2 linked regions of the Crateriforma conspicua genome follow. The protein of the gene in region 2 interacts with the protein of the main gene of each other region in a pairwise test. Links are inferred from orthologs where the notes say so. Each region holds a gene or a part of one and is shown on either strand. Other genes may lie near its edges.

Region 1 (7,809 bases), 1.8 Mb from region 2 along the record:
TGAGATCGATGGTTTGAAAGTTGCCGCCATCGCTGACACGAATGATTCCCGGCTGGACTCCCTTACCGGCTTTCATATCCACCAGACGCGTGTCGCGGGCCAGCCCGGCACCCAAGGAATCGCCCGTGACCACGGTCGACAGCAGCCCCAGACTTTCGGACGCACTGACGTTGATCGCGGTGGAAACACCGCCGCCCAGTTTGGTGTTCCCGACCGCTTCGGTCCCCGAAAAATGCACACCACCGTCGATCCAGTTCAGTGCGTTTTCACTTTCCAGGATGCCGCCCAGCAATTGGTGGTCGCGAAACATCACGTTTCCCGCCGTGAAGACCGAATTCAACGCCTGCTGGACGGTCGCGCTCAACGCCGCCCGCTCGTCTTCGGACAACACGTTTTGGGCCGCTTCGACCGCCACACCACGGGCTTGGATCAAAGCATCGTCGATTCGCGCCAACGCATCATCGGTCGACTGATAGAATGCTTCGGTGGCCTGGGCGTTACGTTGCAACTGATCGGTGCGGTCGATTCCACGTTGCAGCACCAACGCGCGCCCGGCGGACGCGGGGTCATCGGAGACCCGCAAAACACGCCGGCCCGTGCTCAGCTGGTCATAGGTCCGCTGCAATTCGACTTGGTCGGCGTTCAGCTGGAACAACAGCCGCTGGGTCGCAAGCGGCGTGCTGGTGCGCGTCGTGTTGACCGGCAAAATGGCCATGGCGGACGGGATTCCTGCGTCGAATGAACAGCGGACGTCGATCTTGTATCGTCAAGCCTTTCGCATTCGATTCAATCAAACCAATCATTTCGAACCACCATGGGACGTTTGCGTGGCCCGGGCCCCGGTTGTGGGGTTCTTCACCGGTGACGCGCCGCCCGTCTTGATTCCCCATCCTGCGAGGCCCCGCCGTCAATGATCCTGATCGGCACCATGAACTTGACCCGAACCCGCGACCGAGGCAGTTTTTATTGCCCCCAATGCGGGACGACGGAGTTTTACCGTCGCCGATCGCGCCGACCGTTCCTGACGCTTTATTTCATCCCCACCGTGCCGGTCGGGGCGGCCGAGGAATTCATCCAGTGCGACGGATGCGACGCCACCTGGGATCTGAGCGTTTTGGAGATGGACCGCGACAGCCACGAAGCGGCCAAGGAAGCCCAATTCAAAGACGAAGCCCTGCGGTCGGCTATTTTGACGGTGCTGATCGACCAACAGATCACACCGGGCGAAATCGACACCCTGATTTCGCTTTCCAACGATCTTTTACAACGTCCGATCGACCGCGAAGAACTGGGGCAACTGTGTTCCATCGCCGTCGACAACCGGATCAAGCCGGATCACTACATCTTGACGGTCAGCCGACGCTGGACCCAACAGCAACGACGTTTGGCCCTGCAGATCGTCTTCTTGGCCGCCACGGCCGACGAACCGCTGGACGGCCCACGTCTGGAACTTCTGGGGCGGTTGCGAGAAATTTTCGACCTGACCGACGCCGAATACCAGGCGACCATCGAAGAGGCGATCGAACAAGCCGACGCCACCTAGAATCCACCCGCGACGGGGCCGCGATTCACCCCAGGTGGGACCAGCCGCCTTGGCGGTCGCCCCCAGAAGCCTAGAATTTCCGACTCCAAAACCAAACCACGCGAGCGAACGGGTGACGTAATCGGTCCGATGAAGACCGGCGTCCTGGTCGCCGATCCAGTTCACGCGAGCCGATTCGTCATGCCAGTTTCCTCTGATCATCACAGCCTCGATATCAAACGCGTCGCCATCCTGTTCGCCGGCGGCCCCGCACCGGCAGCCAACGCGGTGATCAGCACGGCGGCATTCTCGTTTCTGGAAGAAGGCGCCCAGGTCTTCGGCATCAAGCACGGCTACAGTCGGCTGGCCGAATACAGCGCCGCCGGACCGCTGCAGGAAGGCACCGACTACATCCGATTCAGCCACGACACGCTGACAAACGCCCGCAGCAGCCGCGGGATCATGATCGGAACGGCACGCACCAACCCCGGCCGCCACGTCAGCAGCCCCGAGAACCTGAAGGACCCGGAACTGGTCGCGCCCCTGCGGCGGGTTTATGAAGGTCTGTGCAGTCTGGAGATCGACGCCCTGATTAGCATCGGTGGCGATGACACGCTGAAGACCGCCAACAAGCTGAAGATGTTCCAGGACGGATTGCCGGCCGAAGCCAGGCGTTTCCCCGTCGTCCACTTGCCCAAGACGATCGACAATGATTACAGCGGCATCGACTTCACCTTCGGCTTCTTCACCGCCGTCGAAACCTTGGCCGAAGAAATCCGCAACCTGAACTTTGACGCCGCCGCGGGCAGAGCCTATTTCCTGTGCGAAGCAATGGGACGCAGTGCCGGTTGGTTGGCCTATGGTGCGGCGATCGCCGGTGAAGCCAGCATGGTCCTCAGCGTCGAAGACATCCGCGGCGCCATGGCCGAGGAAGAAGTCGTCAGCCAAGAAACCGGAGAAACCCGCAAAATCATGGCCCTGGATCGGGTCATCGATCGCATGGTCGACATGATGCTGGCCCGCGAACGCGAAGGTCGCCAGTACGGAACGATCGTCGTCGCCGAAGGCATGGCGGAATACCTGCCGTCGAAGTACTTGGAAGGCATCAGCCGCGACGATCACGGCCACATCAACATCTCCTCGGTCAATCTGGCCGCCATGATGTCCGGGTTATTGTCGGCTCGATACAACGAACGCACCGGCCGGACTCGCAAGGTGAACGGGCTGCAACTGGGTTACGAATCCCGTTGTGCACCGCCGCACGCCTACGACATCATGCTGGGGTCTCAGTTGGGTGTCGGTGCGTATCGTGCCTTGGTGGAAGAAAAGCTTAACGGTGTCATGGTGTCGGTCTCCGGACAACTGGACCTGCACTTTGTGCCGTTCCAAGAACTGGTGGACCCCGAAACGCTGGTCACCAAGGTCCGCTTCATCCAGCCCGACAGCGATTTCCACCGACTGGCTCGGTTCCTGGAAACCTGCGTCGACAACTAAACGTGCCCAACATCGGCGACGCGAATCGCCGTTTCCCGGTGGCCCAAACCGTTCAGTCTTCCTCCGATTCAAATCGGTCGACGACGTGACGGGCGATCGCCAGCGATGCGGTTGCGGCGGGTGACGGCGCGTTCAGCACGTGGACCGATCGAGGCCCACGTTGGATCAGAAAATCATCCACCAGATCCCCCTCCGGTGTAACCGCCTGTGCGCGGACACCGGAACGTCCCGGCTTTAAATCGGTGGGACGAATTGATGGGATCAACTTCTGCAGCGCCCGAGTGAAGGCGTGTTTGCTGAACGAGCGATACATCTCGCCGGCCCCCATCCGCCAATGCTTTCCGGCCAGCTTTCGAAAACCAGCGAAGGAAAGCGTCTCCGCCAGGTCCGAAACACTGACGTCAGACCAGCGGTATCCGTGGCGTGCCATCGCCAGGACCGCATTGGGACCACATTCAACGCCTCCCTGTATCATCCGCGTGAAGTGGACGCCCAAAAAGGGAAAGCTGGGGTCGGGCACCGGATAGATCAGATTTCGACACAACCGCTGGCTTTCCGATTTCAGTTCGAAATATTCCCCGCGAAACGGAACGATGCGAACATCGGTTTTTACCCCGGCGGCTCGTGCAATTCGATCACATTGCAGTCCGCCACAATTGACGTAGCGGTCGCAGCGGACCGGATCGTCGTGTCCGACGGCTTTCAAAACAACATCGTCCCCCGCCACATCGATCGCTTCGACACGAAAACCGGTGATCACCTGTCCGCCGGCCGCACGGATTCGCCGCACCATGGCGCGACAGACTTCTGGATAATCGACGATCCCGGTTTCGGGCACATGCAGTGCGGCCAGCCCCGCCGCGGCCGGTTCCAATTGGCGTAGCCGGTCCGTATCGATCAGCTCGAACTCCACGCCGTTTTGGGTCGCCCGATCGGCGATCTGGTCCAGCCGCTGTCGTTCGTCCGCGTTGACGGCGACGACCACCTTGCCACAGCGATCCCAGCGAACGCTCTCATCTCGGCAAAACTGCTCCAGCAATTGCTTGCCTTCGCGACAGGTTTTGGCTTTGGTCGATCCGGGACGATAATACAGTCCTGAATGGATCACGCCGGAGTTGTTGCCACTCTGATGTTGCCCGACGTCGGCCTCGGCTTCCAACACCGCCAGCCGGCACTCCGGATGACGCTGCAATACCGTCACGGCCGTCGCCAACCCTACGATCCCTCCGCCGATGACCACCACGTCGTAGCGGCCACCCGCATTCTGTGCCGGAAAGGGCGAATTCATAAGGCAATCAGTGCGTTTTGAACCTAGCGTTGCATTATGCAGGGCAAGAAAACCGAAGCGGAAACGCACCAGACTCGGTGCAACCCTCGCGCTTTGTCAAAGCCTATTGTGGACGTTACCAGACTAAATGGGGAGATCCGCTGATGGGGCAATCAGCGAATGTGACGATTTGGGTTGAGGACCTACAGTCCGGGGTGGTCTGTTCGCATCCGATCGTTGATCAATCGGGTGTGCTGTTGCTCGGTGCAAACACCGAGATCACCGAATCGGTCATCGCGGGGCTCGTGGACCGTGGGATCGAGCAGGTAGAGGTTCACCCCAAAGACGCGGCTCAATTCCAAAAAGACGATTCCAAACGCAAGGAACCGTCCGCCAAACGCACGACGCACGCAGACACAGAACAGTCCGCACTCGATTCGGGGCGGCCGCTGCGAAACTTCTTGGTGGATCGATTCGACGAACCTTTGGACGAAAAGCGATATGAATCGCTGAAGAAAGATTATGCGTCGGCCATCGAGCAGGTGGATGAGATTCGCGAAGCGGTTTCCAAACACCAATTGAAAACAATCGAGGCCATCGACGATCTTTCGCAACGGTTCACCAGCAATCTGATCGACGATCACGACCAAACCGTCAGCGTCTTCGGAAGCGCCCAAGAACAATGCGACTTGACCGAACGCAGTGTCAAATTGGCCAATCTGGGAATGGCGGTCGCCGTTGAAATGGGACTCGACGGCAAGGCGGTGTCCGAAATCGGGACGACCGGATTGCTGCATGACGTGGGCCTATTCATGATGGACGAAAAGTTTCGTCAAGTCGGCGTCGTGCTCAGCGAAGACGAACAGTGGACCTATCGCAAGCATCCGATCCTTTCGGAACAGTGCTTGAGCGAAGTCGGCGAAGTCGCCAGTCACATTCGTTTGGCCGTCGAACAAGTTCACGAGCAGTACAACGGCGTCGGATTTCCCCGTGGGTTATCGGGCAATCGGATTCACCCCTACGCGCGAATCTTGAACGTTGTCGATGCTTACCTGCAATTGATCCTGCCGACCGATCGTCGCCCTGGAATTTTGCCACACGACGCCATCGGCATCCTGTTGCATCAGGCTCGACATGGTCTGTTCGAACCAACCGTGATTCGCGCATTCCTGTTGACCCAAACACTGTTTCCACTGGGCAGCACCGTGGAACTAACCGATGGCACGATAGCAACCGTCATCCGCCGACCGCGTGATGGTTACGCGATGCCCGTTCTGCAACGCGAAAGCGGCGAACGAATTGATCTGTCCCAGTCGACCATTCAAATCGCTCGGCCGATCCGCAGCGATGCGGTGGACCAAGTGCGAATCAGCCAACAGGCGATGGAATCGATGACCTTGGAATCGGCGATGCAGGCCGCCATCAACATTAGCGGATGATCCAGCGATCGTCTCGGAACTGGATCTGCAACCCCGCTTCGGATGCCGCCTGTTGGGCCAATTGCACCAAGGTCTTCTTTTTAGCCGAAAACGTCACACGCTGTTGCACCCGAGATGGTTCGTCGGCTTCGACTTGCAACGGAACTCCGGCGGCCTGCGCCAGCGATTCCAACACATGGGCCGCCGGTTGATTTTCCACCTTGAAGTCAAACGTGGCCTCTTGGCCCGTTGTCTTCGGGTTCGCCTGTGCCAAGAACGCTTGCAGCAGTGTTTGTAGTGCCACGCGGTGCGTCGCCGCCGTTCCGGTCAGCGTCACGGTTCCATTGATGGTCGACATTCTGCCGACTCCGGCAGCGGTGCGTACCCGCCGTCCCCACCGACCACTGCCGATCACGCCGGGATAGCGATCCTGCCACGATTCGGATGGGTCCGCCCCTGCCGCAAACTGGCCCCGCACCAACGACTCCACCGACGCCGGTGCAACCCCCAACAACTGACCGGCCGGCCACAGATCATGTGGAAACTCATCATCAATTTTGGGTCGACCAGCGATGTCCGCCGGGGACAGTTCCGCGGTGTGCACGCCATCTGCACGCCGGGCCAGACGAACCAATTCTGACGGAGTGATCAGGTCGGGCCAGCGGATGGAAACCAAGTGGGCGGCGGGGTGGGCACCCGACGCCCCCGTGGTGCGTCGTTGCGAACTCCCGGGACGTGCCTCATCTCGCTGGGCCTCATTCAGTTGGGCCCCATCCAGTTCGGCCCGATGCAGCTCGGCCAAATTGCGTTCGATCCAGGCCGACCGGCCGACAAGAACCACGCCGCTGCGCACGATCACGGTGGCGTCCAACCGATCGGCGACCTGCTGGAGCGCCGCGGCGACGCTGGGCCCCAAACTGATTTCGGGCAACTCGGCGTCCCAGTCCAGATCCCGCTGACGCCACAAATTCAGGGTTCGCGTGGTCGCCAACTGGTCGACCACCTCGCCAACGGTCTGGCCTTCGGCTCGCATCGTGATCGGGCTGGCCAAGGCCCGGTAGGCGTCGCGATCGGCGACGGTGGATTCTGGTGTCGCCGCATCGAGCGAGAAGGCCAAACATGACGCTAGCAAAACGCCCCACAGCCCCGTCAAGGCGGGCCGACGACGCGTGGATCGAAAGTGTCCGGCCGGGGGAATAAATCCGGTCGAATTCGAGAGAGAAAACACGGCAACAGCTACGCAATTTAGGCAGTTTTGGAGACCCGACCCGATTCGCCCCCCGTCCCCACCGACGGCCCGACACGGGACATTCACCTGGGATTCATCATAGCGAGTTGTTGGGCGGTGGTCTCGTAATTAGACTCGTCCGCAGAGACGGGGTTGTCTTGCCTGCCGCAACCGTTTCGGGTGACCTGAACCGCCAAAGGATGCCTGGTTGCCGTTCCGGCTGACCTGCCTAGGATGCTCGCGACCGAACTGCGAACATCACCCTTTGACGGATATTGCTGTGACCTCACCTGTTGTTCGGACGACCCGGCTGACGACCGCCTATCGCAAATTTTTGGCGACGGCCGATTCGACACGATTCGCATCTCAAGTTGACGAACATTACTCGGTAACGACCATCGCATCGCTGTTGTTACGCGGCGACGTGGAAATGCGTCGCGCCGCTGCGCTGGCGTTGGGCATGTTGGGAGATCACCGAACGATCGACCCGCTGGGTCGTGCGATCAGCGATCCGGACCGCGGTGTCCGCTTGGCCGCCGATGACGCGTTTGGCGCGCTGCTGATTCGTTCGGCCGCCCCACGACATCACCAGCAATTACTGAAGCTGATGCACCTGAACGACGGTGGCGAACACGCCGCCGCGTTGGCACCGTCGATGATCCTGTGCGACCAAGCGCCGATGTATGCGGAAGCACATCATCAATTGGCGATCTGCTGGCACGGCTTGGAGAACTACGACCAAGCCCGAGCCGCCTATCACGCATGCCTGTGGCGGTGCCGGTTCCACTACCCGGCCTGGCAAGGCTTGGCAAAATGCCGACTGATCCTGGGTGACCCCGAAGGTGCGTTGCGTGCCCTGCAACGCTGTCTCAGCATCAAT
Region 2 (7,833 bases):
TTGGCCATTCCGGGCGTCGGTTTGGATGCGAACAACTGTTTCCAATACAAAGAACCGTCTGAAGATCAAGCGTGGATGCGCAGCGACGAATACCAGGCATTGGCGGCGGACCCGACCGGCTTTCTTTTGGAAACCTGGATTCCTCGGACGCAGTCGCGCGTCTGCGGGCCTGGCCAATCCAACACCACGGAAAATAACCTGGCGTGGTTGAAAGGCGGCATGGCAGTCATGCAGTACTTCAACGCACTGGGGCAAGCGGTCCAGCAACTGCGCGTCGAATGCCAAACTCCCGCCGCGATCTGCGGCATCTTGAAGAGTCCGTTTGATATCATCGCTGACAAGTTTCGCGGCTATCTGGGGATGACATACGACTTATTTGAACGCCCGGCCGAAGTCATGGCGGCCGTCGAAGCCTTGATGCCGCATATGTTGGAAGTCGCCAAAGCGTCCGCAGACCCCGATCGCGTGTTGCCCGTCACGATTTGGATGCACCGCGGTTGCGTGCCACTGATCAATCAAGACCAGTTTGACCGGTTCTATTGGCCAACACTGAAACCGATCATCGAAGAACTGTGGGCCGATGGGCATCAAACCCTGTTCTATGCCGAAGGCAAATGGCATCATCACTGGGACGCTTTCTTGGAGTTACCCGCCGGCAGCATCATTGTTCATTGCGACCAAGATGACGTCTTTGAAGCCAAGAAGAAACTCGGCCACAAGTTTGCAATCAGCGGCGGGATCCCTAATCGGTTGCTCAGCTTTGCGGATGCTGACGAAGTCCGCCGGTACTGCAAAAAAGTGATCGCCGAGGTCGCCGTCGATGGTGGCTACATTGCCGACGCGGGCGCGATCATGCAGAACGATACAAGCATCGAAAATCTGCGGATCATGACCGAGACTTTTCGTGATTTTGGAACCTATTCCCAGTCCTCGGGCGGCATGCCGGTAGAATCGATCGCCGCAAGACCTGCCGACGGACGATTCATTCACGACCAGTCCGATCGTCCCGCCGGCGTTGTCCAACCATGGGCAAACGTTCGACAAGAATGGCCGGAAATGACCGGTGACGAATCCGTGGTCCAGTCGTCTTGGCAAGGGATCGACGCTTGGGCCTACGCTTTTCTGTGGCACATGGTCGTATCGTTCTAAATCGGTATTCAGGTTCTGTAGGTGAACGTAATGCGGCGAGTTCGCAAGTGACACTGCCGTTTATCAGTCGGCCGTCTTTTCCATCGCAATCAGATTGTCTTTCATCTGATGCATCGCCTTCATCGCGATCTTCCATTCTTGCATGGTCAGCCCGTCCTTCAGGCTCTCCCGCAATTGGCGAAACGGTGGCAACAGCCGCTCAATCTGACGTCTCCCCTTAGCCGTCGGTGAAATCAGAACGGCTCGGCCGTCCTGAGGGTCTTTCTGTCGCTTCACCAGCCCTTTGGCGACCAATCCGTCCAGCTGGCGAGTGATCGTGGTTTTGTCCCGCAGCATGATCTCGGCAAACTCGCCGCGGCGAAGCGGTTTGCCCGATTCCACCAACACCATCAACAACGCGGATTCCTCGGAGGAGAGTTCCGAATCGTTTTCCGCCAGCACTTGTTCGATGCGCAGCCGAAACAGATACGCCAAACGGCTGATCAAGAATCCCGGACGCTGTTGATTCGCCATGCGGTTTGACCTTGGGAATGACTGAAGTTCTACGCTGTTGCTGACGCCGGGTGGCGGTTGACTCGTGGGTGTGTGCATTGTACACATAAGGGCTGTGGCGGCCAATGCCGGTCTGGCGATCAGAATGCCGAAATTCGTTTGGCGTACTGTTTGCTGGGCTGTGATGACAATGTCGCGGGAGTCTCGGAACGACGAAGCCTTAGTCGGTCTCCCTGGCATTGCTTTCGGGGCGGTGACACGGCCACGGTCGGATCGCTTAACCAAGCGGTTCCGTGGTGTTTCCGGCACGATCCAGTCAAGAAAAGGACAACCCCATGACGAAAATCGCAGTCACCTCCGCTAGCGGAAAACTGGGCGGTGCCATCGTTCGGGCCGCCGCTGAAATCGTCGGACCCGTTAACGTGATCGGCTTGGCGCGGACACCCTCCAAAGCCGAATCGTTGGGAATCGAAATCCGCCCCGGAGATTACGAGAAACCCGATGACTTGAAACAGTCACTACAGGGCATCGATGCGGTTCTGTTGGTTTCAGGGATGGACGCGCCGGATAAACGCATCGGTCAACATCGCAACGTGATCGAAGCCGCCAAGCAGTCGGGGGTTCAGAAGCTGGTTTACACCAGTATTCAGGGAGCCGAACAATCGACCGCGTTTTCGCCCGTCGTTCACAGCAACCGACAGACCGAGACGGATGTGCGCGAAAGCGGATTGCGCTGGGTGATCGGTCGCAACGGAATCTACATCGAACCGGATGTCGAATACATCGACACGTACAAGCAACGTGGCGAAATCGCGAACTGCGCCGGTGACGGTCAATGCGGCTACACGACGCGACCGGAACTGGCTTATGCGTACGCACGGATGCTAACGAAATCCAAACACGACGGCCAAACTTATAACCTGCACGGCGAAGCGATCACCCAGCAACAGTTGGCTGACTATCTGAACGCTGCCTTTGGAACGAATCTGAGCTATCGGGCGATGTCCGTGGATGAATATCGCAAGGACCGTGTCGACGAACTAGGGGAATTCATGGGAAATATCATTGCGGGGATCTACGAGGGCATCCGAAACGGAGCAGTCGACAATCCCAGTGATTTCCTGGCGGCCGCCGGTCGCGAACACCAGACTTGGCAGTCCTATTTTGACCAACTGAAAACCCACGCGGTCACCTGATTCCGCCAACGCAAACCGGGAAAGTATCCCGGTCTTGGTCTCGTGATGGCTTCTCTGAGAACCGACGATGTCCGATAGATGCATGGGATCAATGAAAGAAAATTACCGGACCCGACTTTGCAGGAAGTCCGGCTGTCCGATCGTTTCAAAGAAAAGCCGTATTGATCGAATTCTAACACTCCTTTCATCTCCGCTTTCCCCTATTGTTCACCAGGACAACCGCATGAATCGTTTGTTATTGGCAACCATCGTCTTCTTGGCAGCATTGCAGCCGATCATCGTTCTTGGCGCCGGTGATGCCGCAGCGAGATTGACTGCGCAAGGCAAGCAATTCGAAGAGCGTATTTTCAAGATCGCCGATAACGCTTACACGGCGGTCGGCTACAGCGTTTCGAACGTGTCCATGATTGTCGGTGACGACGGGGTGGTGATCATCGATACTGGCATGACCCTGGATGATGCGGGTCGTATCGCCGAGAAATTCCGAAAGATCACGGACCTGCCCGTCAAGGCGATCATCTTCACCCACTCGCACGGTGATCATACCGGCGGTGCAGCCGCGTTTTTGGGTGAATCGCGACCTCAGATTTGGGCTCACGAGAATTTCGGCAGCGAGGCTCGCGGTTGGGTCAGTGGCGACTTGACGGTGCAGAAGATACGAGGTGCTCGGCAGGCCGGTTTTTTGCTGCCGTCGGATCAACGGATCAATAATGGCGTGGCACCGGTGCGATACCCCAACCGCGGTGGTGCTGTATTCTCGTCCGACGACAGGACCAGCCCGACGCATTTTCTGCGAGGGGATCAACAATCATTGAACATTGCCGGGATCGAACTTGAATTGGTCTCGTCGCCGGGTGAAACGAATGACCAACTATTCGTGTGGTATCCGGCTGGAAAAGCACTGTTCGCTGGCGACAATTTCTATCGCTCCTTCCCCAACCTGTATGCCATTCGTGGGACTCCCAACCGCAGTGTGCGTCTGTGGGCCGACAGCTTACAAAAGTTAGCCGACCATCACGCACAAGCTCTTGTCGGTGGTCATACCAACCCAGTGCTTGGTGCACAAAAGGTCAACGAGGTGCTGTCGGACTATCACAACGCGGTGCGGTTCATCCATGACAAGACCGTCGAAGGAATGAACCAGGGAATGACACCGGATCAGCTGGTCGAATACGTTCAGTTGCCCGATGACTTGGCCGCAAAGGATCACCTGCAACCTTTCTATGGACATCCCGAATGGGGAATTCGCAGTGTGTTCAACGGATATCTGGGGTGGTTTGACGGGAATGCGACCCATTTGTTCCCGTTGTCACCCAAGGCGGAAGCACAGCGGGTCGCCGATCTTGCCGGCGGGCCAGACCAATTGACCGCCAAGGCGCACGAGGCGGTTGCATCAGGCGATTCCCAGTGGGCCGCGCAATTGGCCGATCATTTGTTGGCGATCGAACCGAACGATCGGGAAGCCAAGCAAATCAAAGCCCAAGCGTTGACCCAATTGGCCCAAGACATGGTCAATGCGACCGCTCGGAATTACTACCTGACTGTCGCTGCGGAATTGCGGGGCGATTCGAAGTAGTTCCGATCGACGTAACCTTGACGGCCTCGGCTTGCCAGTCGGTGCCCTGCTCCGTCACGCGGCGGCGGCGATAGCACGCCGCGGGCGGTTGGTCGATGTCGAATCAATCGACTCGCTTGGTGATTTCGATCAGGTGGTATCCGAACTGCGTCTTCACGGGACCGTGAATCTTGTTCAGTTCGCCTGTGAAGACGACCTCATCAAATTCCTTCACCATTTGACCGCGGCTGAAAGTCCCCAGTTCGCCGCCTGATTTCCCGGACGGGCAGGCGGAGAATTCCGCGGCGATGGCGCCAAAGTCTTTTCCGCCTTCGATCTGTTCTTTCAAGTCCTGACATGCATCTTCGGTTTCAACCAGGATGTGACGTGCGCTGGCGGTTGCCATTGGTGGTCTCGCTTTGATGGGGTTTGGGGCGTCAATGGACAACGCAACAAGGATTTTGTTGGTCCATTTGGCCGCCCATCGTGCCCTGAGATGTGGCCGAAGAAAACCCCATCGGCGGCGCGGCCAGTGAACTGACGTGCGGCGACCGGCTGTGCCCGATCGACTTTTCCTTGGGGGGCAACGTCCCGTTGTCTGTTCAAGCACCCAATTTTCGTCGATTCTGGATGGCTGTCCTGTCATCCCGACCAACCGAAGAAGACCGCTATGCATATTCGATTCATCGCTTCCCTGCTTCTGCCGGTGATGGCCGCCAGCGCGATGGGAATCACAATCGTCCAGGCAGAACAGTGGCAGATCCCCGTGGCCGGGAACGCGTTTCCCGCCAATCCGAACACGCACGACCGGTCGTTGCGACGCGATGGTGTTTTGATCTTGCGCGATGCCGACCAAGTTCATTCGGTGTTCTTTCACGTCAGTTCCGATTCCGAGCTGAAACTATCAGTCGATGGTCGAACGCTTGGCGACAACAGCACTGTTGGGGTCATGGTCGGTGACCAGATGCTGAGCTGTGAATTGGCGACAAGTCAAAAATCTTCGGCGACAGTCGGAACGGTTCGGGCACCGTCGGGTTACATGCGAGTCGATCTGCAATTGACCGATGGTTCCGGTCCGGCACAGATCGAGCAATTGATTGTCGAAGCCGCCAGCGATGATTTGCAATTGGACTTTGTCAAGAACAACGACGGCAACATGTTTTACTGGGGACGCCGTGGTCCGTCGGTTCACCTTGCGTATCGGATTCCGCGAAACGTTGACCTGAAGTACGCCTACAGCGAAATCACGGTTCCGGTTGGCCAAGATCCCATCGGCTCGTATTTCATGGCCAATGGATTCGGCGAAGGCTACTTTGGCATGCAGGTGAACAGCGAAACTGAACGACGAGTCTTGTTTTCGGTTTGGAGTCCCTTTCGTACCGATGATCCCACCAAAATCCCGAAGGAAGATCGCGTGTTGACGCTTGCCAAGGGAACGGATGTGATTGCGAGGGACTTTGGGAACGAAGGATCGGGTGGTCAAAGCTTCCTACGCTACGCCTGGAAAGCCGGTCGAACGTATCGGTTCTTGACCGAAGTCGTGCCCGACGGTTCCGGCAACACGCGATACACGTCGTGGTTCGGCGACAAGGAAAAGAAGGAATGGAAACTAATCGCAAGTTTCCAAAGGCCGAAGACCGACAAGCACCTTTCGGGATTTCACTCGTTCCTGGAGAACTTCTCCCCCGCAATGGGACATGTTCAGCGATCTGCGCAATACGGCAATCAATGGGTCGGTGATGTTCAAGGTAACTGGCACGAAGTCACCGACGCGAAGTTCACCGGAGACAATACCGCAAGTGGAAGACACCGACTTGATTTCGCCGGCGGCATTGACGGCAAAGTCTTCTATCTAAAAAACGGTGGCTTCTTTTCGGATGCCGTCGAACTGGATCAACGTTTCCAACGGCAATCCACGCCCCGCACTCAGCCCGAAATCGACTGGCAAAACTTGCCGCGATAGTCGCCGAGGCGAGAGATGTCACGGATTCGTGTAACCTGCGAAACCGTTGTTCTGCTGGACAGCGTCAATTCGGCTTGATGATCCGCCCGGCTATCTCGGAATGACGAGTCCGATTACCGAATTGGCCGGCACCAAGATCGGTTCATCAGCGTCGTAGCGAAAGTCGAACCGATACGGCTGCACCAGATTCGGGTCTTGTTCGTTACCAAGCAGCGGGTGCCCAGCGGTCATCATCAGGCATTCCGCTTGTTCATTGGCGATGCCGGGCAAGCCCAGTTGAAGCGACTGCCAGGACGCCGATTCGCGGCTGATCAAAACCACGCCGTAACTGTCCGGCCGCTGAAAAACAACGGCTTTCACGCCGTCGCTCTGCTCGTTGTTCACCGCCAATCGTGTTTTGCCGCGGCACCATGCGTAAATGCAATGCATCGCATGTTCCGGCCGTCCGTAAAACGCAGCATCAGGATCTGCAGTGGTCGGTCCCAGGATTTGCGAGAACCAATATCCGGTGTACAAGCACCATTTGTTGGCACCGACCACCAGCGGCGATTCGATCAGCGTCCGCCACATGTCGGCAACCAAAACCGGCGAAGTCACGGATGTCATGAACTCGCGGTCCTTTGTGTTGCCCATTCCGAATTCGCTGATGATCGTCGGCAAAGTGTGCCCCAAATGCTCCTGCATGATCCGTTCGACATCATTCAGCAACGCGGGAATCCTGTCGGCACTTCGCGTGGCCGGACTGAACTGGTCCGGTCGAGCTTCCATCGTGTTCTTGTCCAGCTGAAGTCGCGGGGAATGATAGATGTGGAATTGAAACGCGTCGGCATAGCGTCCGGCCTTTGCCAAAACGGTGGCGTTCCACTCAGGCTGGCTGTATCCATTCATCACAACAGTAATGGACGGATCGCGCTCTTTCATCGCTCGAACGTACTTCGGAAAGGCTTTGGCATATTCATCGGCCGTGCAGGATCCTGTCGGATCGGGGCCGTACGATTCGTTCCCAACCTCCCAGTACTTCACGCCGTACGGCTTGGGATGCCCGTTCTGTGCTCTCAGTCGGCCAAACGTTGTGTTGACGGAACCATTGCAATACTCGACCCAATCCGCCGCCAATTGGACACGCTGCGGCGCTGTCTTCAGGTAGGAAAACACGTAAGGATGGCGGACACCTTTGGGATGCTCTTTCGGGTCAATCCGCTGCGGATGATCTTTGCAGAATGCCGTGGTGATGATCGGCGTGATGGATTCCTGTTGGCAAAATTGTAGAAACTCATCGACACCAAATCGTGCGACGCCTCGCCCGGTGCCGTCGTGATAGTTCAAGATTTCTTTGCGATGTTCCACCGGGCCGACCGTATCTTTCCAATTGAAAATGTCGGCGTTGCATCCTCCCGGATACCGCAGAAACGTGATTCCCATCGGCCGAAAAAGATCCAGGAAAGGCTGACGGAAACTTCCCTTCTGCGAATCGAAAA

What was found. Proteins that work in one complex are often made in the same cells at the same time.
Region 1: the proteins of Mal65_RS15000 (region 2) and lhgD interact in binary tests that used the Escherichia coli proteins (3 or more experiments, as listed by UniProt). The link is inferred for Crateriforma conspicua from one-to-one orthologs.

Annotation. Positions count from the first base shown.
Region 1 is NZ_CP036319.1:5,878,062-5,885,870, forward strand. What follows is about bases 2,187-5,129. They hold lhgD (L-2-hydroxyglutarate dehydrogenase), read right to left. Parts: upstream 4,305-5,129; coding sequence 3,069-4,304; downstream 2,187-3,068. Other genes in these bases: Mal65_RS21530 (6-phosphofructokinase), read left to right, coding at 2,187-3,016; Mal65_RS21540 (HD-GYP domain-containing protein), read left to right, coding at 4,448-5,129. Also shown: Mal65_RS21520 (flagellin N-terminal helical domain-containing protein), read right to left, coding at 1-715; Mal65_RS21525 (TerB family tellurite resistance protein), read left to right, coding at 929-1,543; more of Mal65_RS21530, read left to right, coding at 1,724-2,186; more of Mal65_RS21540, read left to right, coding at 5,130-5,722; Mal65_RS21545 (hypothetical protein), read right to left, coding at 5,712-6,929; Mal65_RS21550 (HEAT repeat domain-containing protein), read left to right, coding at 7,210-7,809. UniProt on the Escherichia coli protein: Catalyzes the dehydrogenation of L-2-hydroxyglutarate (L2HG) to alpha-ketoglutarate and couples to the respiratory chain by feeding electrons from the reaction into the membrane quinone pool.
Region 2 is NZ_CP036319.1:4,104,514-4,112,346, reverse strand. Bases 3,158-6,124 are described here. They hold Mal65_RS15000 (peptidylprolyl isomerase), read right to left. Parts: upstream 4,799-6,124; coding sequence 4,517-4,798; downstream 3,158-4,516. Other genes in these bases: Mal65_RS14995 (DUF3472 domain-containing protein), read left to right, coding at 5,063-6,124; Mal65_RS15005 (alkyl/aryl-sulfatase), read left to right, coding at 3,158-4,413. Also shown: Mal65_RS15020 (uroporphyrinogen decarboxylase family protein), read left to right, coding at 1-1,149; Mal65_RS15015 (MarR family winged helix-turn-helix transcriptional regulator), read right to left, coding at 1,213-1,662; Mal65_RS15010 (SDR family oxidoreductase), read left to right, coding at 1,977-2,837; more of Mal65_RS15005, read left to right, coding at 3,061-3,157; more of Mal65_RS14995, read left to right, coding at 6,125-6,355; Mal65_RS14990 (alpha-L-arabinofuranosidase family protein), read right to left, coding at 6,446-7,833. UniProt on the Escherichia coli protein: PPIases accelerate the folding of proteins. It prefers amino acid residues with hydrophobic side chains like leucine and phenylalanine in the P1 position of the peptides substrates.